DNA from 3 places in the Rhizobium sp. Root149 genome. Region 1 is predicted to be linked to each of the others. Evidence: riboswitches for the same ligand, from Rfam matches in the RefSeq annotation. Region 1 holds a riboswitch; each other region holds the start of a gene.

Region 1 (7,832 bases):
CAATGCCGTTCAGGTCGCTATCGGTAAAGGATAGCACCACCACATCCCCCGGCGTCTGGTTCAGATCGACCGGCTCGATCAGATCGTCGAGCGAAGAGGATGTGGTGGCGAGTATATGCATCAGGCGGCCAGCAGCTTCCCGATCTTTTCGGCGTCGATGCCCTTTTCGCCGATCACGACGAGGCGGGAACGGCGGGTTTCACCGGTGTTCCATGGGCGGTCGAAATAGTGGTTCACGCGCGGGCCAACGGCCTGCACCAGAAGGCGCATTGGCTTGCCGGAGACTTCCACATAACCCTTGATGCGCAGCACCTTTTCGGCATCGGTTACATCGGCAATGCGCTTGCTGAGTTCTTCCGGGCTGGCAATGGCCGGGATATCCAGCACAAAGCTGTCGAAATCGTCGTGCTCGTGGTCCAGCTCGTCATCGTGATGCGTCTTGCGGTTTTCGATATCGTCTTCAACCGCCAGACCAAGGCCGATGAAAATTGCGGGATCGATCTCGCCATTCTGCGAATTCACGATGCGTACGGCGCGCGGCAGGTGGTCCTCCACATGGGTGCGGGCCTTTTCGAGATCCGCTTCGTTGAGCAGGTCGGACTTGGTGAGGATCACGAGATCGGCGCAGGCGATCTGGTCTTCGAAGACTTCTTCCACGGGGTCGTCATGGTCAAGCGACTGGTCTTCGGCGCGCTGGGCGGCAAGGGCTTCCATGTCGTCGGCAACGCGACCTTCGGCCAGCGCCAGACCATCGACCACGGCCACGACGCCATCCACCGTCACGCGGCTTTTCACGCCCGGCCACTGGAAGGCCTGAACGAGCGGCTTCGGCAGAGCAAGGCCCGAGGTCTCGATCAGAATGTGATCGACCTTCGGCTCCATGGCGAGGATCTTGTCGATGGCTGGCACGAAATCATCCGCCACGGTGCAGCAGATGCAGCCATTGGCCAGCTCGATGATGTTGTCTTCCGGGCAGTTTTCGATGCCGCAGCTCTTCAGGATTTCGCCATCAATGCCGACATCGCCGAATTCGTTGACGATCACGGCCAGGCGCTTGCCCTTGATGTTTTCCAGCGCGTGACGCAGCAGCGTGGTTTTTCCGGCCCCTAGAAAGCCGGTGACAACGGTGCAGGGCACGCGGGCGAGCGAATTGGTCATGAAGTCTGTCCTTCGACGTTCGGGAGAATTGGGTTGAGCGGCGGAATGCGGGCAATCATGCCGCGCTTGAGGCTTTCGGGGCGACCCTTCCACGGCATCAGTCCATCGGTGGAACCGGCCAGTAGGCGAGCACCTTCCAGAAGATCGTTTGCCGCATCGGTGCCGAGATCGCCGAACACATAGGACCAGCCATCGGCACTCTGAATGCTGGCGCTCAAGGCGCGCTTGCAATTGGCAAGGCAAGCAACCGAGCGGATTTCCACACCCTCAGCTGCCAGCGCCATGGCGCGTTCCGCCAGCAGGGCCCCATCGCGCGGCGCATCGGCGGCTTCCTGTCCGCTGCGGCATGTTTCGCAGACATGGATCACCACATCAGCAACCTCACGTGCTGCGGCATCCTGTCTGTCTGGTCGTGTCGAGAGATCCAAGAATCCACCCCAAATCATTGTTACAATGGGGCGCGTCCATGTCAGGCTTCTCACCTCACATGGTCTGATACATCCTTGCCCGGAGCACCCCGCCCGGCGGATTTCATGCATAAACGGCAGGTCTCCTGGCTCGCGACCATCGTGCCTGCGCCGCCTTCCCGAAGATATCTTCAGTGGCTTTATGCGCCGGACGCTCCATCCTTCATCCAAAGGTGGAAGGCCGCTTACAGTTGCGGGGGCAGCCGTGGTTTAGGCGAAATTCCGCACCACGTTCCCTCTTAGCTTTTCCCGTTGCCGGGAAAAGACCGTTCACAGAGGTTCACTATGCCCTTGCGTGAGTGGCTGTCAATGGTGATCACGGCAGGGGGCGATTGCCGCACGGATCGTTTTGACTATAGTCCGCCGCTCCATCGACAGGATGCAAGGAGAGGCCGGTGAAGGAGATCGACGAAAGCGAAGCGGAACGTCATCGCCGCAAGATGGCTAATCGCAAGGCGGTTCAGGATGCGGAAGTGGCCTCCAAGACCATCGAGAAGGGTCTGCTGATCGTCAACACGGGTCCGGGCAAGGGTAAATCGACAGCGGCTTTCGGGTTGGCATTGCGCATGCTGGGCCATAGGCGAAAGGTTGCCGTCGTGCAATTTATCAAGGGTGCCTGGGACACTGGCGAGCGGGTGGCGCTGGAAGCTTTCGGTGATCGCGTTATCTGGCACACTATGGGCGAAGGGTTCACCTGGGATACGCAGGACCTGAAGCGGGATGTCGCCGCCGCCGAGCGTGCCTGGGAGAAGGCCAAGGAGATGATGGCGCTGCCGGATGTGGGGCTTCTGATCCTCGATGAGCTGAATATCGCGCTACGCTACGATTACCTCGATCTTGAAATGGTCATCGCGGATTTGACCGCCCGCAGGCCGGACCTGCACGTCATTGTCACGGGTCGTAACGCCAAGGCCGCCTTGATCGAGGCCGCCGATATGGTGACGGAAATGACGCTGGTGAAGCACCACTTCAAGTCGGGTGTGAAGGCGCAGGCCGGGATAGAGTTCTGATGGTAAAGCCGCCCGCCAAGGCATTGATGTTTCAGGGAACGGGATCGGATGTCGGCAAGTCGCTTGTCGTGGCGGGTCTCGCCCGTGCCTTTACGCTGCGCGGGCTGAAGGTCCTGCCATTCAAGCCACAGAACATGTCGAACAATGCGGCCGTGACCACCGATGGCGGGGAGATTGGTCGGGCGCAGGCGCTACAGGCGCGTGCGGCTCGCGCTCCCCTTTCAGTGCACATGAACCCGGTTCTCCTGAAGCCGCAAAGCGAGGTGGGTGCGCAGATTGTCGTGCAGGGCAAGGTGCGCGGCAATGCCAAGGCTGCCGAATATCAGCAGATCAAGGCGGGGCTGATGCCAGCTGTTCTGGAAAGCTTCGAGCACCTGAAGGCTCAAGCCGATCTGGTGCTGGTGGAAGGGGCAGGCAGTGCGTCCGAAGTCAATCTACGCCGCAACGACATCGCCAATATGGGCTTTGCCCGCGTTGCAAATGTGCCTGTCGTGCTGATCGGCGATATCGATCGCGGTGGTGTCATCGCCAGCCTCGCAGGCACGAAAACGGTGGTGGACGTTGAAGATGCGGCCATGATCCACGGTTTCATCGTCAATCGCTTCCGTGGTGACCCGAGCTTGTTCGATGAAGGCATGCGGATGATCGCGGGCTTTACCGGCTGGCAGCCCATCGGCCTTTTGCCGCATTTTGCCGAGGCTTCCCGACTTCCGGCGGAAGACGCGCTGGCGCTGAATTCAAAGCCTGAACGCAAGCCGGGTGCAAAGATCCGCATCGCGGTGCCGATCCTGCCGCATGTTTCCAATTTTGATGATCTCGATCCGCTGGATGCCGAACCGGATGTCGAACTGATCCGTGTCAGGCCGGGTAGCGTGCTGCCTGCTGATGCCGATCTCGTTCTGCTGCTGGGTTCCAAGGCAACGATTTCAGATTTGCAGGCGCTCAAAAGCGCAGGCTTCGATATCGACATTGCTGCTCATGTGCGGCAGGGAAAGCCTGTGCTTGGCCTCTGCGGCGGTTATCAGATGCTGGGGAAAAGTGTTGCGGACCCTGAAGGTATCGAGGGACCGGCAGGTGTAAATGAAACCGGTCTCGGTCTGCTGGATATCGAAACACGGTTGACGGACGACAAGCGGCTTGTGGCCGTTCAGGGACAGACTGCCGATGGCGCTTCATTTGCCGGCTATGAAATGCATGTGGGCGAAACGGTCGGGCCGGATTGCGGGCGTTCCTTCGCAACGATTGAGGGGCGGCCCGAAGGTGCGGTTTCCGCCTCCGGTCTCGTTTCAGGCACCTATGTGCATGGGCTTTTCGCCGATGATGCGCAGCGTTCCAGCTGGTTGAAGCGGCTGGGGGGCGAGGCCTCAAGGCTGGATTATGAGCAGGGCGTGGAAGAGGTTCTGGATCGTCTTGCCGCGCATATCGAACGGCACCTCGATCTGGATTTGCTGCTCAGGTTAGCGCGCTGATCGTAACCGCCAGAACTCCGAACAGGGCAATCAGCAGCAGATCGGCGGTTCGGGCAAGTGTCAAAGCGCGGCGAATATCGGCGGCTGTCGCCTCGCGCCGTCCGCCTTCTCCCATGAAATGGTCGTCCACCAGTTCTCCGCCATAAATACGTGGTCCGGCAAGGGCGAGACCCAGTGCACCGGCCATGGCCGCTTCCGGCCAGCCTGCATTGGGGGATTTATGCTTGGCCGCATCCCGCCGTACCGCTTCCCACGCGTTCTTATGTGATGCGCCGGGGGTCGCCCAGGCGGCGGCAGTGAACAGCAGGGCCGTCAGGCGCGAGGCGGGTAGATTGACGAGATCGTCAAACCGCGCTGCCGCCCAGCCATAGGCATGGTAGCGCTCGTTCTTATGGCCGATCATGCTATCGGCTGTATTGGTTGCCTTGTAGGCTGTGCCACCAGCAAGCCCCAGTAGACCCAGCCAGAGGGCCGGGGCCGTGATGCCATCGGAGAAATTTTCGGCAAGGCTTTCGATGGCTGCGCGGCACACACCGGCCTCATCCAGTTGGTCCGGGTCGCGGCCCACAATCATGGAAACCGCCTTGCGCCCTGCGTCCAGACCGCCGGTTTCCAGCGCATCGGCGACGGCGCGCACATGCTCCTCAAGACTTTTCTGCGCCAGAAGACTGGAGGAGGCAACGGCTACCAGCCCGAGCCCCAGCGGCAACCACAAAAGAACGCCTTCCAGCGCCGCCGCCAGCGCAATGGTACCGGCGAGAAGGAAGACGAAACAGATCAAACCATTGCGACGCCGTGTTTCGAAGCTTTCGGATCGCGTGTTAAAGCGCCTTTCCAGTCCGGAGATCAATTTGCCGATCCAGATCACCGGATGGCCGATGCGCTCCACAAGCCATTGCGGATAGCCGACAAGCCGTTCAATAACGAGGGCGATAAAGGCAAGCGTGAAAGCCATGGAAATCGATATGCAGCCACAAAATGAAAAGCGGATCGAACACGGAGGAAGCGTGATGCGGGCGGCACGTCAGTTTCCCGATGCGCAAAAACCCTGGATCGATCTGTCCACCGGTATCAATCCGCATTCTTATGGCTATTCACCCGTTCCCGCCACCGCTTTCTCTCGCCTGCCGGAACCTTCAGATCTGACGAAACTGTGCGAGACGGCGGCACGGTGCTACGGCGCATCTAGCGGAGAGAACATTGCGGCTGCTGCCGGCACGCATCTGCTGGTGCCGATGATCAGCCAGTATATTTTCGGCGGGCGGGATGCCTCCAGCGTAAAGGCGGCAATCCTCTCTCCCACCTATGCAGAACATGCACATGCCTGCCGCATGGCGGGGTTCCAAACTGTGGAAGCGACTGATTTCGCAGCACTTGCGCAGGCTGATCTCGCCATTGTGGTGAACCCCAATAACCCCGATGGCCGTTTCATCGCGGATCATGATCTTCTGGCGCTTTCGCAGCATCTGGCGGCGAAGGGCGGCCTGCTGGTGGTCGATGAAGCCTTCCGCGATGTCATGAATGAACCGTCAGGACTGGTGGGCAAGGTTCACGCCGGTCTGGTGGTCCTACGCTCCTTCGGAAAATTTTACGGTCTTGCGGGCATCCGGCTTGGCTTTGCGGTCGCGCCAACGGAGCTTGCACAGGATTTGCGGCTGAGGCTCGGGCCCTGGGCCATTCCGGGTCCGGCCCTGCATATCGGCCTTGAGGCCTTGGCGGATCAGGCATGGCAGTCAGAAATGCGTCAAAGGCTGAGGGCTGAGGCTGACAGGCTGGATGCGTTGCTGAAGACTGCGAAAATCAAGGTCGCAGGCGGGACGATGCTGTTTCGTTACATCCGGGATGACAATGCGCAGGCCATCTACCAGTATCTGGGACAGGCCGGAATTCTGGTGCGGCGCTTTGTGGAAAGGCCGGATTGTCTTCGCATCGGTCTTCCGGCACCGGACGAGTGGCAGCGGGTCGAGGCGGCTCTTTGCTCAGGAAATTGGCAGCGCTGAGGGGTGCAAGAAAGAATTGCATTCTGTCGAGCGTGGGATAGGTTCGGTGTCTATCTCATATTTCGCATACAGGTGAAGTCCGATGTCTACGAGCAATAACCTTCCTGAAGTCTTCGATGTCATCGAGAACAAGAAGGAGGCTTTCATCGGACTGGCGAACCGCGTCTGGGAAACGCCGGAAACCTGCTACATGGAAACCCAATCCGCGGCTGCCCATCGCGAAATGCTGGAAGAACAAGGTTTCCGGATCACGGAGAATGTTGCGGGCATTCCAACCGCGCTGATTGGCGAAGCGGGAGAGGGCGGTCCGGTCATCGCTTTTCTCGGTGAATATGACGCGCTTGCGGGCCTCAGCCAGAAGGCGGATGTTTCACATTTTGAACCGCTGGTACCGAATGCCAACGGCCATGGCTGCGGGCATAACCTTCTGGGTTCCGCTTCGCTTCTGGCGGCAACGGCACTGAAGGACTGGTTGGCATCCACCGGCATGCCGGGTCGCGTTCGCTATTACGGCTGCCCTGCGGAAGAGGGTGGTGCGGCAAAAGCCTTCATGGTGCGGGCAGGCGCGTTCGAAGACGTCGACATCGCCATCTGCTGGCACCCAAGCAATTTCGCAGGCGTTCAGCGCGAAACGTCATTGGCCAATTGCCGCATCGATTTCACCTTCCGAGGGCGCGCCTCGCATGCTTCCGCAAGTCCTGAACTGGGCCGTAGTGCGCTCGATGCCGTGGAGCTGATGAATGTTGGCGTCAACTACCTGCGCGAGCACATGCAGCAGGATTGCCGCATTCATTATGCGCTTCTGGATGCGGGCGGCATTTCTCCAAACGTGGTCCAAGCCTATGCCAAGGTGCGCTACGTTGTGCGAGCGCCGGAACTTCCCGGTCTCTTCTCGCTGATCGAGCGGGTAAAAAAGGTGGCAGAAGGCGCTGCCCTGATGACCGAGACCACTATGGAAAGCACCATTCTGGCGGGCGTTTCCAACCTTGTGGTCAACACGCCGCTGATGGATGTGATGCAGGACATCTGGCAGAGCCTTGGCACACCGGAATTCGATGAGAAAGACAAGGCCTTTGCGCAATCGATCCGCAATACGCTGTCTGCCGAAGACATTGCCGCCAGCTGGGCGCAGGAACGGTTGGATGTGGAAGACGATCTGGCTTTGCCCGATTTCATTCTGCCAGCGCATAACGAAGTGCGGCAGATGGGTGGTTCTACCGATGTGGGCGATGTGAGCTGGGTCGTGCCGACCGTGCAGGCTTATGGTCCCACCCTCGCCATCGGCACCCAGCTTCATACCTGGCAGGTGGTGGCGCAGGGCAAAAGCCCTCTTGCGCACAAGGGAATGATTGCCACTGCCAAGGTCATGGCGGCAACGGGCCTCGCCGCACTGGAGAGCCCGCAGCTGCGTGAAGCTGCCTGGGCGGACCTGAAGAAGAGATTGAAGGGTCAGCCCTATCGCAGCCCGATTCCTGAAGGGGCGGAGCCTCCGGTTGCTGCGATGACGATCAAATGATGTCTACATGTCTAGATATCTAGACACGTCGTCTGGTGACTTTCGCGTGGGACGTCGTCTGAAGCGATTGCGATTTCCTGCGCCGCGCCTATATCGTGAGGCATGCTGGATTTCCTCTCGCCCTATTGGCCGCACATCGTTTTCGTCTTGTCGGTCGTCATGGGGGCGACCGCTGCCATTCACGTGGCGATGACCAAGGAGGAAGTTCGCTC
Region 2 (7,832 bases), on a different contig from region 1:
GCCGAGGAAGCGCTTGAGGCGGGGGTCTTCGGACGTCTGCATTTCGGTGACATTGGCTTGGGTGACGCCCAGTTGCTCGCCGGCAATCAAGGCCTGGATCGACCAGTTGACGATATCGAGCCATTGATCATCGCCATGGCGAACGGCAGGCGTCAGCGCATCCATGAACCGGGTGGCGGGAAAGATGATGTAATCGTCGGGATTCTTGGCGGATGTCGCGCGGATGGAAGCGAGAGCCGCGGCGTCAGTGATGAGGGCATCGCAACGTCCGGAGAAGAATGCCTGGCTGACGGCGGAGCTGTTTTCAAACACGACCGGCTTCAGCCCGAGATTATGTTCCTTGGACACATCATTGGCGACCACCTCGGTGGTGGAACCCGTCTGCACACAGACCGACGCGCCGGACATGTCCTCCACTTTCGTCACCCCGAGCGCCTTCGGCATCATGAAGCCGGTGAACTCGTAATAGTTCGGCGTCGTGAAGTTCAAACCGTTAGCGTCGCGGCGCAAGGTCCAGGTGAATGTGCGCGGCAGGATGTCGATTTCCCCGGTCTGCAGGGCCGGCACGCGCTGCTGGCCGCTCAGCGGAACGAACTCCACCTTGTCCTTGTCATTGAAGATCGCGACCGCCACGGCCCGGCAGGTCTCCACGTCGAGACCACGCCAGTAGCCCTTCTCATCGGGCGCGCCAAAGCCAACGGTGCCCTGACTTGAGGCGCATTTCAGAAAACCGCGCGCCTTAACGGCGTCAAGCGTTGGTCCTGCGACTGCCGGCGACAGGCCAGCAGACAGCATGCTCGTAAGCAAAAAGCCTACTCCAAGAAGTTTCGAACGCATGTTGTTCCCCTTTTTTGTTGAAGTGCGTTTTTTCGAAGATGGTCAGCTTGCGCGCACCAGTTTCGCCTGCCCCGTCCGACGGAGAATCTCGGCAAAAAATGCCTCCATGTCAGCCTGGAGGTCGGCGGGGTCCTCCAGCCCAACACTGATGCGCAGCACGAGATCGTCTTGCTTCCATTCGGTGGCCGTGCGGTTCTGGCGGACCGGCATGGGGGCGATGAGGCTTCGGGTTCCACCCCAGGAGGCGCCGATGGCAATCGTCTTCAGGACGTCGAGGGCTGCGGCGGCGTGAGGTACCGCGTCCGATACCAGGACAACGCTGAATACGCCGCTCGTCCCTAGGAAGTCCCGCTTCCAGATCTCGTGCCCCTGGGTACCCGGCAAGGTCGGAAACAGGACACGCTCGACCAGAGGATGACGCTCGATCCACTCGATCAGTACCAGTGCAACATCTGCGGCATGCTTGAGACGGATGCCAAGCGTTTCCATGCCGCGCAGCACAAGCGATGCATCATCCGGAGACACGCCAATCCCGAAGCGCCCGAGCGTTGCGCGAATCGGTGTGATGAGGTCGTCTGACCGCACGGTGATCGAACCCATCAGTAGATCGGAGTGGCCGGAAACATATTTCGTCAAGGCTTCCGTAACGATATCGGCTCCGAGCGCCAGCGGCTTGTAGTTGAGCGGTGTCGCCCAGGTATTGTCGCAGCCGACAAGCGCGCCGTGTCGATGGGCGACATCGGCAATAGCCGGAAGATCCTGGATCTCCATCGTCGTTGAACCCGGGGATTCACACCAGACGAGCTTTGTGCGGTCATCGATCTTTGTTGTCAGGTCCTCGATCGAAACCGGATCGTAATAGGCAACCTCGACGCCGAAACGCGCCAGATCCTGGTTGGCAAAGTCGCGCATGGGCGGATAGGCGGTATCCGCGATCAGGATCTTGTCGCCGCTCTTCAAGAACGGAAGCGCTGCAATCGCATTCGCCGCCTGCCCTGATGGCACCAGAAATGTGCGAAGACCCTGCTCAAGCGCCGTCAGTTTGGCTTCGAGCGTGCGGGTCGTCGGCGTGCCGTAAAGCCCATAGGTATACCCATCATGGCCCCTCTGACCGCGGGTGGCATAGGCTTCTGCATTCTTGAAGACGATGGTGGATGCCCGGTGCGTGGCAACACCAAGGGCTTCAAACCCGTCAACATTGACGTCCGGTGTGACAACACATTGAGTAAAGTCTTTCATTCCGTTTCATCCTGAGCAATTTCGTGAGCGGATTAAAACATCGGCATATCAATTCCGTCCAATATCATTATCCTGCTACTTTATTCTCGTGGGTTATGAGGTGTCGAATGAATATTCGTCAGGTCGAGGTGTTCCATGCCGTGATGACTAACAGCACAGCCTCTCGGGCTGCCGAGGTGCTGCGCATTTCCCAACCTGCTGTCAGCAAAGCGATCCAGGAACTCGAGCGCGATATCGGATTTGCCCTGTTCCGGCGCGAACGCGGTCGCATGTATCCGACCGCCGAAGCGAACATCTTCTTCAAGGAAGTGGAGAGTTCGTTTTCCGGGCTCACACGGCTCAAAAGTGCCGCAGCGAGAATCCGTGATTTCGGATCAGGCGAAATCAAAGTGGCAAGCCTATCTGCGCTGAGCACCAATATTTTGCCACGCGCTTTGCGCGGTTTTCAGGCGCGGCATCCAAATGTCGCCATTTCGTTTCAGGCGCAACTGTCCTCTACTGTGAAAGATCTAGTAGCGTCCGGCCAGGTCGATGTCGGGCTGGCAGCCGACGAGATCGAGACCGAAGGCGTCGATGTTCGGCCCTTCGCGCGCTATCGTGCCGCCATCGCCGTTCCAGCAGGGCATCGCCTGGAGCAGGCCACTGAGTTGACGCCAGAGGATCTCGACGGAGAAGCCTTCATTGCCCTTTCCCCTGAAGACACGACGCGACGAGCCGCTGAAGCTATCTTTCGCGACCGCGCAACCAAGCTGAAGGTCGTGTTGGAAACGCCGTATTCGACCACCATCTGCGCCATGGTTCAGGCAGGGCTCGGAGTCGGCCTCGTCAACCCCATGACGGCCGAACCCTATGTGGGGCGTGGCCTGACGATCATCCCATTCAAACCGGCGATCTATTTCCGCACCCTGCTGGTACTGCCGCCGAACCGCTATCCTTCGCGCATCGTTGCCGACTTTGTCGATGAGGTGATGAAGCTGTCGATATTTCAATGATTGGCGCTAGCGCTGCTAATTTGATGGCTTTGATACAATCAGGACTATCGTCTTCGCCATAAAAGTGGCCGTGACAGCGATGACGGCACAGAGGCTTCACTCGGCCTTACACTGGCAAGGCTTCTGACTGACCTTGCCCTGATGTTGCGAAGCTGCTGAACCAGAGTGTCGAAAACATCAAGGTCAGCATCTATCGCACGCCAGGGCCGGAAATTCTCTTCGCCAATCGCAATGACGACCACATCCATATGCCAATTGTCTTTCGGTTTGGACCGGTCCCGGCGTATACAGGTGGCAAATTAGCGACCAAAGCGATTGATCGCAGTCGCGCAGTTTTCCAGCTGCTGATGATATTCTGCTGGGCAATCAAGTCTTCAAGATCGGCTGTACTCAGGGCAGAGAGTTTATATGCCCGGACCGCTTATGCGACGATCTCGCACAGAAAAGAAAACTCCTTTAAACTATTGAAAAAGATCAGCAATTTCGTGGTGCATCGATAAAGCCAACCTGGCATCGAGCAACTTGGCAATACCGGTCTCATTACGCGTTCTCCCGGATCCTTCGACGTGGACCACTTCAAGTTAGTAAGCACCATTTGCTTTGAGGATCATCAAGCGCCCCTTACCATAGTGACAACGATTGACATCCATTATGTAACGTTATTACATATCAACAAAAATGTCGATGAGAAGGCAAATGAGAGTGGTAGCGGCTCCTAGTGGAACCATTGCCTCCTGTCGATTGACAGCAGGCCGCCATCATGTAGACATCGTCAGGTCAAGGTTCTTCCATCACTGGTGGAAGCTAAGAGGGAATCCGGTGCGACGCCGGAGCTGTCCCGCAACTGTAAACGGCGAGCCGTCCCCGAAAACGTCACTGACCTGAAAAGGTTGGGAAGACAGGGGAAGGCATAGACCCGTGAGCCAGGAGACCTGCCTGACAAGATAGAATTCCGCGGTCGGGGTCTGCCGCCGGAATGGCTCGTTCGCGTACCAAGGGGTTCGCGCGCGTCGTCATTTCGTTGCTAGCCTCGACCGCTCACGCGCGAGGCACGCAGTGACGACTAAGACAGGACCAGACGAGCGGCGCGCCGTTCTTCTCATCGCGAAATCCGCTTTTGCTGCGGCCCCTCACGCTGACATGGCACGCCTTACGGGCGTCATGGCCGAACACCGGCCTGATGCCGTCGTGCGTTACGCCTTCATCGAACAAGGCACTCCGTCTCTCAAGGAAGCGCTGCTGGCGCTGGTCGGCGAGGGCTGTTCCCATGTCAGCATTGCCCCGCTTGTTCTGCCCATGGAGCCCAGCTTTCCCACCTGGCTGCAAAAGGTGGTCCGCCGCTGGCGAAACGAGGACCACCGGCCATGGCCGGAGATAGCACTCACCGCTCACATCGCGGCAAGTCCGGCCATGGCAGCGCTGCTCGCCGATCTAGTCGCTTCAGCCAAACCCATCGAGCTTGCCGTTGATCAGAAATCCCTCGCCGAAGGTTCGCTTGTGCCGGACCAGAAACGCCGGGTCCTGGTCTGCCAGGGCGGTCCCTGCAATGGCGCAGGTGCCGACGCCATCTGGTGCCATCTGCGCAACGAGCAGCAGCGCCTGAAGCTGCGGACAACGGGCGAAGGCACCATGACCGCGAAATCCACCTGCCTCGGCCCCTGCAATCTTGCCCCTGTCGTCCAGGTCTTTCCCGAGGGCACCTATTACGGCGGCGTCACCGAGGCGGCCGTCGACCGCATCATCACCGAGCACCTGTTGGGCGGAACGGTCGTGGAGGATTTCGCCTATCACCCGACCGGACGCAAGCAGCGGCTGCGGCCGCTGCAAACACCAAGATTCCCGAATCCATAATCAACGAGACGAGAGGTCATTATGCCCATTCCGCTCCGCCAGCGCCTCAGCAGCGCGCTGATCGCCACCGCAGCCCTTGTGGCCGTCGCGTGGCCCGCAGCAGCGACTGAGCCTTTGCGCATCGGCGCAACCTTCATCACCAGTGGCGTTGACCCGGCCAAGGGATCAAATGGCTGGGCGCTCACCAGCCACGGGGTTGGCGAAAACCTGTTTACCGTCGACAGGCAAGGCAAACTTGTACCGGAACTGGCCGAAAAGGCCGAACGCACGGGCGACCTCACCTGGACGATCACCTTGAAGGCAGGGCGCGCATTCTCTGATGGCACGCCCGTGACAGCCGCAGCTTTGGCGGCCGGTTTCGAGCGCACCTTTGCCAACAACAAGGCAGCATTGGCGACAGGCGGGAAACTGACGTTTGCAGCAGCAGACGACCTCACCCTCAGGGTATCGACGGAAAAGCCGGTTCCTCTCATCCAGGCCCTGTTTGCCGAATGGCCGCTGATTGCCTACAAGCCGGCAGCCGAGGACGGCAAGACGATCTTTACCGGCCCCTACGAAATCGCGGATTTCAAGGTCGATGCGGCGATCGAATTGAAGCCGAATGCCCATTTTGAAGGGGCGGACCAGCGCAGACCGTTGACACTGAAACGGTTCGGCGATGCGCAAACCATGGCGCTGGCCTTTCAATCCGGGGAGTTGGATCTGGCCTTTGGTCTCCCCTCCGAAGTTGCCGCCCGACTGACGCGTGATCCGTCCCTGACAGTCAAATCCTTCGCGGTCGGGTACCAGTATTTTGCCTTTCTGAACACGACAAGGCCGGTGGTTCAGGACAAATCCGTGCGCCAGGCCATCGACCTCGCCTTCGATCGCAAGGAACTGGCCGCTGCCATCAATGGCGGAACACCGGCAACCGGCGCCTATGCTCCTTATTTTCCGTTTGCCGGCAGCCAAGCCCGGCCGACAGATGCTGCCAGGGCTGCCGCGATCCTGGATACTGCGGGCTGGACAAAGGGCACCGACGGCATGCGTACCAAGGACGGCAAGGCTCTGAAGCTTCTCGCGATCACCTATCCGCAACGGCCGGATCTGGTCACCATGCTGCCGGTCGTCAAGGCACAGCTTTCCCGGATCGGCATCGGGCTCGACACACAGATCGTGGACAATATTGCAGAGGCGGCGGCCAGCGGCAATTTCGACATCGCGCTCTGGGCCCAACACACCGCCCCCAGCGGCGATCCGGCCTTTTTCCTGAACTCGATGCTGCGAAGCGGTGCCTCGCTCAACTATACCAAATATGCATCGCCGGAATTCGACGCCATCATCGACCGCTTCGCCACCACCGGCGACCCCGCCGAACGCATCCAGATTGCATTGGACGCCCAAGCGAAGCTGTTTGACGACGTGCCCGTTTCCTTCCTCGTCTCGCCGGTCTGGTATGTCGGCGTCTCCGACAGACTGAAGGGTTACGAGCCCTGGGGATCGGACTATCACGTCCTGCGCGCCGATATCGGCGAGAGCAAGTGAAGCCATGAAGAAGCTGGCATCATGGGGATTGCAGACAGCGCTCGGCCTGCTTGTCGTGTCTTTCGCAGCCTTTGCGATTATCACCCTGATGCCAGCCGACCCGGTCGAGATTGCTATTCGCACCTGGAACCTGCCTGCAACCGACGAGACAGTGGCTGCCTTACGCCAGGACTGGGGTCTCGACCGGCCTCTGATTTCCCGCTATCTCATATGGGGCTGGGACTTTTTGCACGGCGATTGGGGACGATCCTTCCGCACGGGTGAACCCGTCCGTACCGAGTTCCTCCACCGTTTGCCCCTGTCGCTCAGCATTGGCATTGCCGGGCTCTGCCTTGCCCTGTTGTTGGCCCTGCCGCTCGGATTTGCTGCGGCTCTGAAGCCCGGCGGCGTGGCGGATCGCTTCAGTCGGGTGTTGTCCGTGTTCACGCAATCCACGCCAGTGTTTGCGACCGGGCTCGTGCTGATCTGGGTCTTCGGCGTGCAACTGCGGTGGATACGACCGTTCGCCAATGACGGTGCGTCACTGGTGCTGGCTATCGCGCTCGTTGCCCTACATTCCACTGCAGTTCTGGCGCGAGTTTATCGCCAGGGTCTGCAGGAAGCCGCAACACAGCCCTGGTTCGTCACTGCTCGTGCCAAAGGTTTGTCCGAAACACAAGCACTGTGGCGTCATGCCCATCCGAGCGCATTGTATGCGGTTCTTGCCGCCGTGCATTCCGAAGCCGGCTGGGTAATCGGCAGCGCCGCCGCCATGGAAATCCTGTTTGGCCTTCCGGGGATCAGCCAATTCCTGGTTCAGAGTATCTCGATGCGCGATCAGATGGTGTTGCAGGCCTATGTCATGGTCATCGCACTTTGGATGGTGAGCATCGATTGCCTGGCACGGCTGATGATGCTGCGGCTGGAGCCACGCCTGCCATGAACCGCGCTGTGCTTCCGCTCCTGCTGCTTGCCCTTCTATTCGCCGGTGGCTTCTGGCAACCGCATGATCCGGACGCGGTTGATATCCTCAACCGTCACGCCGGACCAAGCATCCCACACCTCCTCGGAACGGATCATCTGGGCCGCGACCTCTTGTCCCGGCTGATGGTCGGCGGGTTCCGGACGGCTATCGTAATCCTTGCCGTCGGGGCGATCGGCCTGGTGGGCGGCTCTCTGCTTGGAACCCTCGCCGCCCTTCTCGGCGGCTGGCGGGAGGTCGCAATCCTGAAGGCAAGCCAAGTATTCATCATGGTGCCGACCTTGATCGTCGCGCTGACGGCAGCAGCCATCTTCGGGCTATCGCCCTTGAGCGCCGGCATGGCGCTGGGCCTTGCGGCCATCGGACCGCTGACTGTGTTCACGCATGCCTTGACGCGACGCGTCCTGTCGCAACCCTTCATGCTGGGA
Region 3 (7,832 bases), on a different contig from region 1:
TGCCCGGAGGTTTCGGTGCAACCGGCCTGCCGAATGGGGTGACCCTTTTCGGCCCAGCCTTCTCCGACGATGCGCTGGCGCCTTTCGCGGATGCCCTGCATCGTGCTTGCGCGTCGGGAATGGGCAAGGACCGCGGCGCTGTATTGCCGGAAGCTTCAATGGTGACAGAACCTGATGATGGGTTTGTTCCTATCGTCGTGGTCGGAGCGCATCTCACGGGTATGCCGCTGAACCATGAACTGACCGGCTCAGGTGGGCGCTTGATCAAAAGCTGCCGGACGGCAGCTGACTACCGGCTTTACGTTTTGCCGAACACGACACCACCGAAGCCGGGGCTCATCCGAGAGCCGGGTTATTGCGGACCAGGGCTGGAGGTGGAAGTCTGGAAGGTAAGCCCCCAGGCATTCGGGCGTTTTGTCCAAAACATCCCGGCACCGCTTGGTATCGGGAAGGTCACGCTCGACGATGGCTCCCAGGTCTCTGGTTTCCTGTGCGAGCCTTACGCGCTTGGGAACGCCAGGGAGATCACAGCCCTTGGCGGTTGGCGCGCTTACATTGCAAGCATCAGGCAAGCCGGATAGCACCGTAAGCGTGGGATCCATTGAAGGGATCTGATGCCGCCGCGCGAATGTCTCTTCCTCGAGGAGCAGGACGGATGTCGGCTGCTCAACTTGGCGTGCGTCATAAAATATACGTATTCAGGCTGCTGTCAGCTTCGGTTATCAGTGCTGGTCATTGAAACTGGTCGACCCTTTTCGACCAGAACCGAAAATGACAGAGCCGGAGCCTATGATGTTCAAACGCCCAATCCTGGGAAGCATCCCGCTGAGCATCATCGTCTCGGTCTATATTCTGTTGCTCCTGAACCGAACGTTCTGGGCAAAGACATTCGGGATCATGGCCGGGCAGAACCTGGCCATCGCAGCCTTTGCTGTTGGCATCACCTTTGCATTCATCGCTTTGTTCGTCAGCTTTTCGGTCAAATATCTGATGAAGCCGCTGCTGATCGTGTTCATCTGGACGGCTGCTTCGTCCGCTTGGTTCATGGATCAGTTTGGCGTCATCATTGACGACGATATGATCAGAAATGCAGCGGAGACGAACACTGCAGAAGCCAGTCATCTGATCACTGCAGGCTTCATACTGCACATGTGTCTCTACGCACTCTTGCCCAGTCTGTTGATCGCATGGGTGAAGATCCGCCATCGGAACTTTTTCAGCAAAGTCGTGCGCAACCTAGCGGTTATCATTCCCTCTCTTGTCATCTTCGCCGTTGCCGGGCTGTCTCATGCGGGGATTTACAGTTTCGCGCGGCGCCAGAACCACGATTGGTTCGAGATGTTGAATCCTGTTTTCCCGATGATCAACGCGGTCACCTATGTCCGCAAGGCCACTGCCGAAAAGAACATCGTCGTAAAGCCGCTTGGCCGTGATGCGAAGGTGGCAGATGCACTCAAGGCCTCACACAGAAAGCCCCGAGTAACCATTGTCGTCGTCGGCGAAACGGCGCGTGCCTCCAGCTTCCAGCTCGGCGGTTACGAACGCCCGACGAACCCTGAGCTTTCAAAGCGGGACATCTTCTACTTCACCAAAGCCACGAGCTGCGGAACAGCAACCGCCATCTCTGTTCCTTGCATGTTTTCGAACCTGGGCCAGAACGGTTACGCGCATGCGAGAGCTCTTGCGCAAGAAAACCTGATGGATGTTCTGGTCCATGCTGGCGTGCGGACCGAGTGGCTGGATAACAATACTGGCAGCAAGGGCGTGGCTGATCGTATCCCCTATAGCGATCTCTTCAACTCCAAAGATGCTCGCTTCTGTAATGGCGGCGAATGTTGGGATGACATCCTCCTTGATCGTCTGGACGGCTGGCTGAAAACTGTCAGCGGAGATGCGGTTCTGGTTCTGCATCAGCTTGGCAGCCACGGTCCGGCCTACTACGCCCGCTACCCCGACGCGTTTAAGATTTTCCAGCCTGATTGCCGCTCTTCGGAATTCTCCAAATGCCATCGCGATGAGATCATCAACGCCTATGACAACACGATCGTCTACACGGACCATGTCCTTGCGAGCATCATCGACAAGTTGAGCGCGCAGCAGGATCGCCTTTCGCCATCGATGATCTACATGTCGGATCACGGGGAATCTCTCGGCGAGAAGGGCCTGTTCCTTCATGGTGCACCGTGGCTCGTTGCACCGGAACAACAGACGCATATTCCCTTTGTTCTGTGGCTAGGAGCCGAAGCGAGGCAGGGGATAGAGTCGGAATGCATTGATAAGCTGGAAAAAGAGCCCGTCTCGCACGACAATCTCTTTCATACCGTGCTGGGCTTGATGCATGTAGAAACCAAGGTAAAAGATCCAAAGCTTGATATTTACGGTTCCTGCAAGGCATCGAATGCAAAATCCTGATGAGATTCCGCGCAAGGTAACGGGAATAAGGCATCTTTTTGCGGCACAGCGATATTCCGCTTCAGGCGCCAGAAGGTTGTGGCAGGAAGCGGCATTTCGTCACGAATGCCTCGCAATGCTGGCGTCACTTGTCTTCTTCGCCATCATAGGCGCAAGCGTTGCGCGCTTTTTGATTCTGATCGGTGTTTTCCTGATCGTCGTCGCGCTGGAAGCGCTTAATACAGCCATCGAAGAGATCATCGACCGTATCTCGCCCGAATTCTCAGCCACCGGACGGCATGCGAAAGATCTCGGCTCATTTGCCGTTTTCTGCGGGCTTCTCGCCTGGGGAATTCTGATGCTGGATACGACGGTCCGGGTGATCGTTGGCTGAGATCTAATGTTCGATCTTCGTATCGAGGATCTCCAGGCTTTTCGGATTGAAGAAGGCAGCAACCTTCTCCCCCTCTGCATTGATGGCGAAAGCTTCGTAGCAGCCATCTTCGCTTCGGATGGATCTCACTTTCCAACCAACGCTTTCGAGCTTTGCTTGCAAGACCTTGCGTGGTTGCCAATCGGCAATCGGTACGTTGCACCGTTCGCTTGCAACGGCTGCCGTCCCGACGGCCCAGCTTGCAATCGCAATAGCGACGAGACGTTTCATGTGATCTGCTCCAGCCATTATTCGCCTGTTACGCTGTATTCTTCAGCTGACATCCACCTGAAAACAGGAGAAATTCATCACGGAATCGCAACGCGGTCGATTTCAGTTTGGTGACAGTTTGATAAGACACTTGCGTGGTCGAAATGGAGACACGTTGCCTTGCGTATCCTGCTTGTAGAAGATGATGCAACACTGGCGGATGCGGTGCGCACTCACGTCACCCGGCACAACCATGCAGTGGATCTTGCGGAAGACAAGGAGAGTGCGCTTGCCTGTCTCGCTGGTGTTGATTACGCGCTGGTTCTCCTCGATCTTCGCCTGCCCGATGGAAGCGGCCTCGATATTCTCAAGCACATCCGGCTGAAGAAGCAGATGATACCGGTCATCGTTCTGACCGCGCATGACCAGGTATCTGACCGGATCGCAGGGTTGAATGCAGGTGCGGACGACTATCTGGTCAAGCCCTTCGACCTGGATGAACTGGAAGCGCGAATCCATGCGGTTTCCAGACGATACGGCGCCAGTCAGACTCCGATGGTCGAACTGGCCGGCTTCGAGGTCTATCCGTCCGAACATCGCATCGAGGGAAAGACCGGTGAGCGCATTTCCCTTTCCGCGCGTGAGTGGGCTGTGCTTGAATGCCTTCTTGCGCGACGCAATTCTATCGTATCCAAGTCCCAGATCGAAGAAGCGCTCTATGCTTTTGGTGCCGAAATCGAAAGCAATACCGTTGAGGTTTATGTGAGCCGTCTTCGGCGCAAGTTGGGGAAGGAGATTGTCGAAACAGTTCGCGGTATCGGCTATCGGGTGGCTGAATGAGTATGCCGAGGCCCCGCAGCATTGCACGCGAACTGCGCATTTCGCTCGGATTGACCCTATTGGCTTTCTGGCTGCTGGCTGCAGGACTTGCCTTTTCTGTCATGCAGGAGGAAATGGGCGAGGTTTTCGACAGCGCTCTTCAGGAGACAGCAGAACGCCTGGCACCTCTGGTCATTGATGACCTTTACACTCGAGAGGATACCAGCGCTCCCCGGAAGCTGACGGCGTTGCGCGAAAACGTGCCAGATGAGTATTTGACCTATCAGGTTCGGGATGGCTCCGGTCGCGTGCTGCTGCATTCGCATAATGTCAGTGCCGATCCTTACGAAGCGCCGCTGGTGGAAGGCTTCTGGAGTGGCGGCGAAAAACGCATATTCACGGTTGCTGCCGTCAGTGGCAGCATCTTCGTACAAGTCGCAGATTCGCTGGAGCATCGGCGGGAGGCCTCAATTGAGGGCGGTACGGCACTGCTGCTGCCGCTTCTCCTGCTCCTGCCGGCGAGTCTGATTGCCGTCAGTTGGTTCGTGCGCCGAAACGTCAGCGAGGTGGATCGTTTGAAGCGCGTTATCGGCCTGCGCGACAGCGGGAATCTTGCACCCATCGATCTCAAGGATCTGCCTATCGAACTCGAACCGATCCAGCAATCCGTCAACCTTCTGATCAAGCGGGTGGACGATGCGCTGGAAGCAGAACGTTCCTTGACCGCCAACAGTGCTCACGAATTGCGGACACCCATTGCAGGTGCACTTGCACAAAGCCAGCTCCTGCTTTCCGAGCTTGAGGATGGACAGACCCGGGATCGCGCCAGGCAGGTTGACGCAGCACTCAGGAAGCTCTCCGTGCTGACGGAAAAGTTGTTGCAGCTTGCGCGAGCCGATGCGGGCATCGGTAAGTCTGCGGTTCGTTCGGACCTGTCGACGATCCTTGACGTCGTTATGGAAGAATTCTTGCGCAACAGCCAGAGTGGCTCGGTTCTTCATTATCATCGTCCGGAGAGAATGGTCCTTTCTCGCGAGGTAGATCCGGACGCCTTTGCCATTGCTGCCCGTAATCTGGTCGAAAATGCTCTCGCCTACCGCTTGCCTGACACGCATGTCGACGTGCACCTGAAGCCGGATGGCCTGCGCGTATCGAACCTCACGTCGCCCAAGACCTTGCTTCCTCCGGAAAAGCTGCGACAGCGCTTCGTGCGCGGCCATTCCCTTCATCCCGGCTCGGGTCTGGGGCTCGCCATCGTGGAACGGCTGGCGACCCAGATGGGCGCGCAACTGGAACTGACGGCCACGCCGCTGGCGCCCGACCAGTCTCGTTTCGATGCGAGCATCGTATTTCCTGACCCGTGATTCTGTCTCACAGTTGTTTTCTCGTGAAATCGCCGTGAACGGGATTGCGCTGCGCTCAAAAACAGTCTTAGGCTTCCCGATGATGGTCTCGGTTGCCCATAAAGCAACCGGTGAAAAGGGAATGTGGTGATGCAACGCAAGTTGCCAATGCCACGGCTGCCCCCGCAACTGTAGGCGAGGAGCGACATCCGTTATCCACTGGCGTCAGGGCCGGGAAGGGGGATGAAGCTGCGAATCGCAAGCCAGGAGACCTGCCATCAGAGGCGGACATTCGTCCGATTATGACACACCAATCGACCGCGCGGTGGGCGCGGGGAGGCAGATATGCATATTGAACCGGGCGTCGTTGACGGCGCAAAAATCGTGCTCAGCTACGCGACAGCATTGGCCGCGCTGGGGCTGACAGCCAAAATGGCAACAGACAGTGTTCGTCGGGATGGTGGTGTCGCGTCGCTCGCGTTGCGAAGTGCCATTACGACCGTTCTCGTCTTCGGCTTTTTCGAGGTCTTGCCGCATCATCCGGTCGGCGTTTCCGAAGTTCACCTCATTCTTGGGTCGACCCTGTTCCTGATGTTCGGCGCAGGTGCTGCGTCCATCGGGCTTGCCGCCGGCCTCCTCATCCAGGGCCTGTTCTTCTCGCCGTTCGATCTTCCTCAGTATGGCATGAACGTAACGACCTTGCTCGTTCCGCTTTGGGCCATCAGCCAGCTCGCGGCCAAGCTTATTCCGGCCCGCACGGCCTATGTTGATGTGACCTATCGCCAGGCATTTACACTGTCTACCGCCTATCAGGGTGGTATTGTTGCCTGGGTGGCCTTCTGGGCGCTCTATGGCCACGGGTTCACGGTCGAAAATCTCGTGAGCATCGGAAGTTTCGGCGTGGCCTATATGAGCGTTATCCTCATTGAGCCGTTGGTCGATCTGGCCGTGCTTGCAGCGGCTAAATCCTTGCGCAAATACAGCCAGGGCCCGATTTTCAGCCGTCGACTGCATCAGGCAGCCTGACACTGTGATCTCTAAGCCGGCGGCCTGATTGCAGGCCGCCGATTGCCGAGACGTTATGGAACGTCCCGGCCTTCTGCCGTGGAATAGAGTTCGAACCAGTCTTCCCGCGAAAGCTTGACTTTCATCGCATCGCCAATCTGTCGAATACGTGCAACATTGTTTGTACCCATGACGGGCAGAATATGGGCCGGATGTGCGAGTAGCCAGGCGACGGCAATGGCTGTGCGATCTACACCTTGTTCGGCTGCGATGCGATCCAGCGTCCTGCCAAGGTCAGTGTCATCTGAAAAAAGGCGGCCACCACCCAGAGGTGACCATGCCATTGCCCGGACCTTGTCTCGTGTCATCGAGCTCAGATCACCATTCGTGAACGGGTCCCGCGCCAAAAGGCTCAGTTCGATCTGGTTGACCACGAGTTTCGTCTGCATGCACGACTGCAGCGCCGCGAGATCCCAGGGGCGGAAATTCGAAACGCCGACGGCTCTGACCTTGCCGGATGACACGGCGGCATCGAGAGCGCCGCCGGTTTCCGTAAAATCCATGAAAGGATCGGGGCGGTGGATCAGCAAAAGATCGATGTAATCTGTGCCCAGGAGACGTAGAGATCTGTCGATCGACGCGCTGATGTGCTGTGCCGAGGTATTATAATGCTTCAGCCGTGCCCCGGCGTAGTCTCCCGTGGGTGCAACTATGCCGCATTTGGTAACAATTTCGATCTTGTCTCGAAGTCCGGCGCCTTTCAATGCTCTGCCGAAATGCTCTTCAACGGTATAGCCGCCATAGATATCCGCATGATCCATGGTGGTAATACCCTGTTCAAGGCATGCTTCCACTTTGGCAATGATATTGCCCGCGGACACATCCTGATCATCGGCTAGCCGCCACATGCCATAGACGATCCGTGAGAGATCCAATCCGGCCTGAATTTCAACGCGCTGCATCTGCTTCCTTTCTCGCCAAATCGCGGGCTGCAGCCCGCCGCTGCCACGCGGTTTATCTCAACTCTGTGATATTGTCGAAGCGGTGATGGACGAATAGCAGCGCTTACTGGAACAGCCGTTGCAGGCGTGGCCTGATGCGCAAAAAGCCACGATAAAGTAGGTCGAAAAGGGGAGTCAAGGGCGCCCATCCTGCCATAATTCCGAGTGGGCGGAACATGGGAATCGCCCGCCACATTGCAGCAAACGCCTGTGCACCGACATAAAGCTTGCCATTTTCTTCTGCATGAAACCGCGCCAGTGCTTCTGCACGATCAATCGGGCAACTGGCCGATGCATCATAAAGGTCTACGAAGCGGATGGCATTGCCGCGGTCCAGCTTTCGCATCAGCGCAATTTCGCGACGGCAAAGCGGACATCCGCTGTCAAACCAGACTGTCGCACGATGAGGGTTCATTCCGTCTAGCCTTTCTTTTGTGCCAATCTACGCCCTCTCTGATCCGACGGATCAATGGGGACCCGAAGAGCGCTTTGACCCGGGAGCCTATTTGGTTTACGAGACCCCCAGACTGAGGCGAATGCGGAACAGACCGGACATGATGGCCTATCTCGGGCTGATGGCAACAGCCTTCGTCGCGGCAACCCTATTGCCAGCACAATCGGAAGCACTCC

Evidence for each region. Region 1 has a riboswitch for cobalamin ahead of ASD54_RS19690 (DUF1636 domain-containing protein). Riboswitches for the same ligand answer to the same signal wherever they lie in the genome.
Region 2: it holds a riboswitch for cobalamin, as region 1 does, so the genes downstream of both, ASD54_RS03870 ((2Fe-2S) ferredoxin domain-containing protein) here and ASD54_RS19690 (DUF1636 domain-containing protein) in region 1, are expected to answer to the same signal.
Region 3: it holds a riboswitch for cobalamin, as region 1 does, so the genes downstream of both, ASD54_RS20265 (energy-coupling factor ABC transporter permease) here and ASD54_RS19690 (DUF1636 domain-containing protein) in region 1, are expected to answer to the same signal.

What each region holds. Positions count from the first base shown of each region.
Region 1 is NZ_LMGD01000022.1:303,989-311,820, reverse strand. Features, by position in the region: gene cobN (cobaltochelatase subunit CobN) at 1-121, opposite strand, end outside; gene cobW (cobalamin biosynthesis protein CobW) at 121-1,158, opposite strand; gene ASD54_RS19690 (DUF1636 domain-containing protein) at 1,155-1,586, opposite strand; cobalamin riboswitch at 1,684-1,911, opposite strand; gene cobO (cob(I)yrinic acid a,c-diamide adenosyltransferase) at 2,021-2,635, shown strand; gene ASD54_RS19680 (cobyric acid synthase) at 2,635-4,104, shown strand; gene cbiB (adenosylcobinamide-phosphate synthase CbiB) at 4,088-5,059, opposite strand; gene cobD (threonine-phosphate decarboxylase CobD) at 5,070-6,104, shown strand; gene ASD54_RS19665 (M20 family metallopeptidase) at 6,187-7,620, shown strand; gene cls (cardiolipin synthase) at 7,723-7,832, shown strand, end outside.
Region 2 is NZ_LMGD01000002.1:41,834-49,665, reverse strand. Features, by position in the region: gene ASD54_RS03885 (amino acid ABC transporter substrate-binding protein) at 1-837, opposite strand, end outside; gene ASD54_RS03880 (aminotransferase class I/II-fold pyridoxal phosphate-dependent enzyme) at 880-2,076, opposite strand; gene ASD54_RS03875 (LysR substrate-binding domain-containing protein) at 2,184-3,068, shown strand; cobalamin riboswitch at 3,832-4,023, shown strand; gene ASD54_RS03870 ((2Fe-2S) ferredoxin domain-containing protein) at 4,125-4,919, shown strand; gene ASD54_RS03865 (ABC transporter substrate-binding protein) at 4,941-6,443, shown strand; gene ASD54_RS03860 (ABC transporter permease) at 6,448-7,365, shown strand; gene ASD54_RS03855 (ABC transporter permease) at 7,362-7,832, shown strand, end outside.
Region 3 is NZ_LMGD01000023.1:82,587-90,418, forward strand. Features, by position in the region: gene atzF (allophanate hydrolase) at 1-581, shown strand, start outside; gene ASD54_RS20240 (phosphoethanolamine--lipid A transferase) at 793-2,412, shown strand; gene ASD54_RS20245 (diacylglycerol kinase) at 2,399-2,785, shown strand; gene ASD54_RS20250 (PepSY domain-containing protein) at 2,789-3,055, opposite strand; gene ASD54_RS20255 (response regulator transcription factor) at 3,215-3,874, shown strand; gene ASD54_RS20260 (histidine kinase dimerization/phospho-acceptor domain-containing protein) at 3,871-5,217, shown strand; cobalamin riboswitch at 5,284-5,491, shown strand; gene ASD54_RS20265 (energy-coupling factor ABC transporter permease) at 5,542-6,222, shown strand; gene ASD54_RS20270 (aldo/keto reductase) at 6,276-7,163, opposite strand; gene ASD54_RS20275 (DUF393 domain-containing protein) at 7,267-7,617, opposite strand; gene ASD54_RS20280 (YqaA family protein) at 7,739-7,832, shown strand, end outside.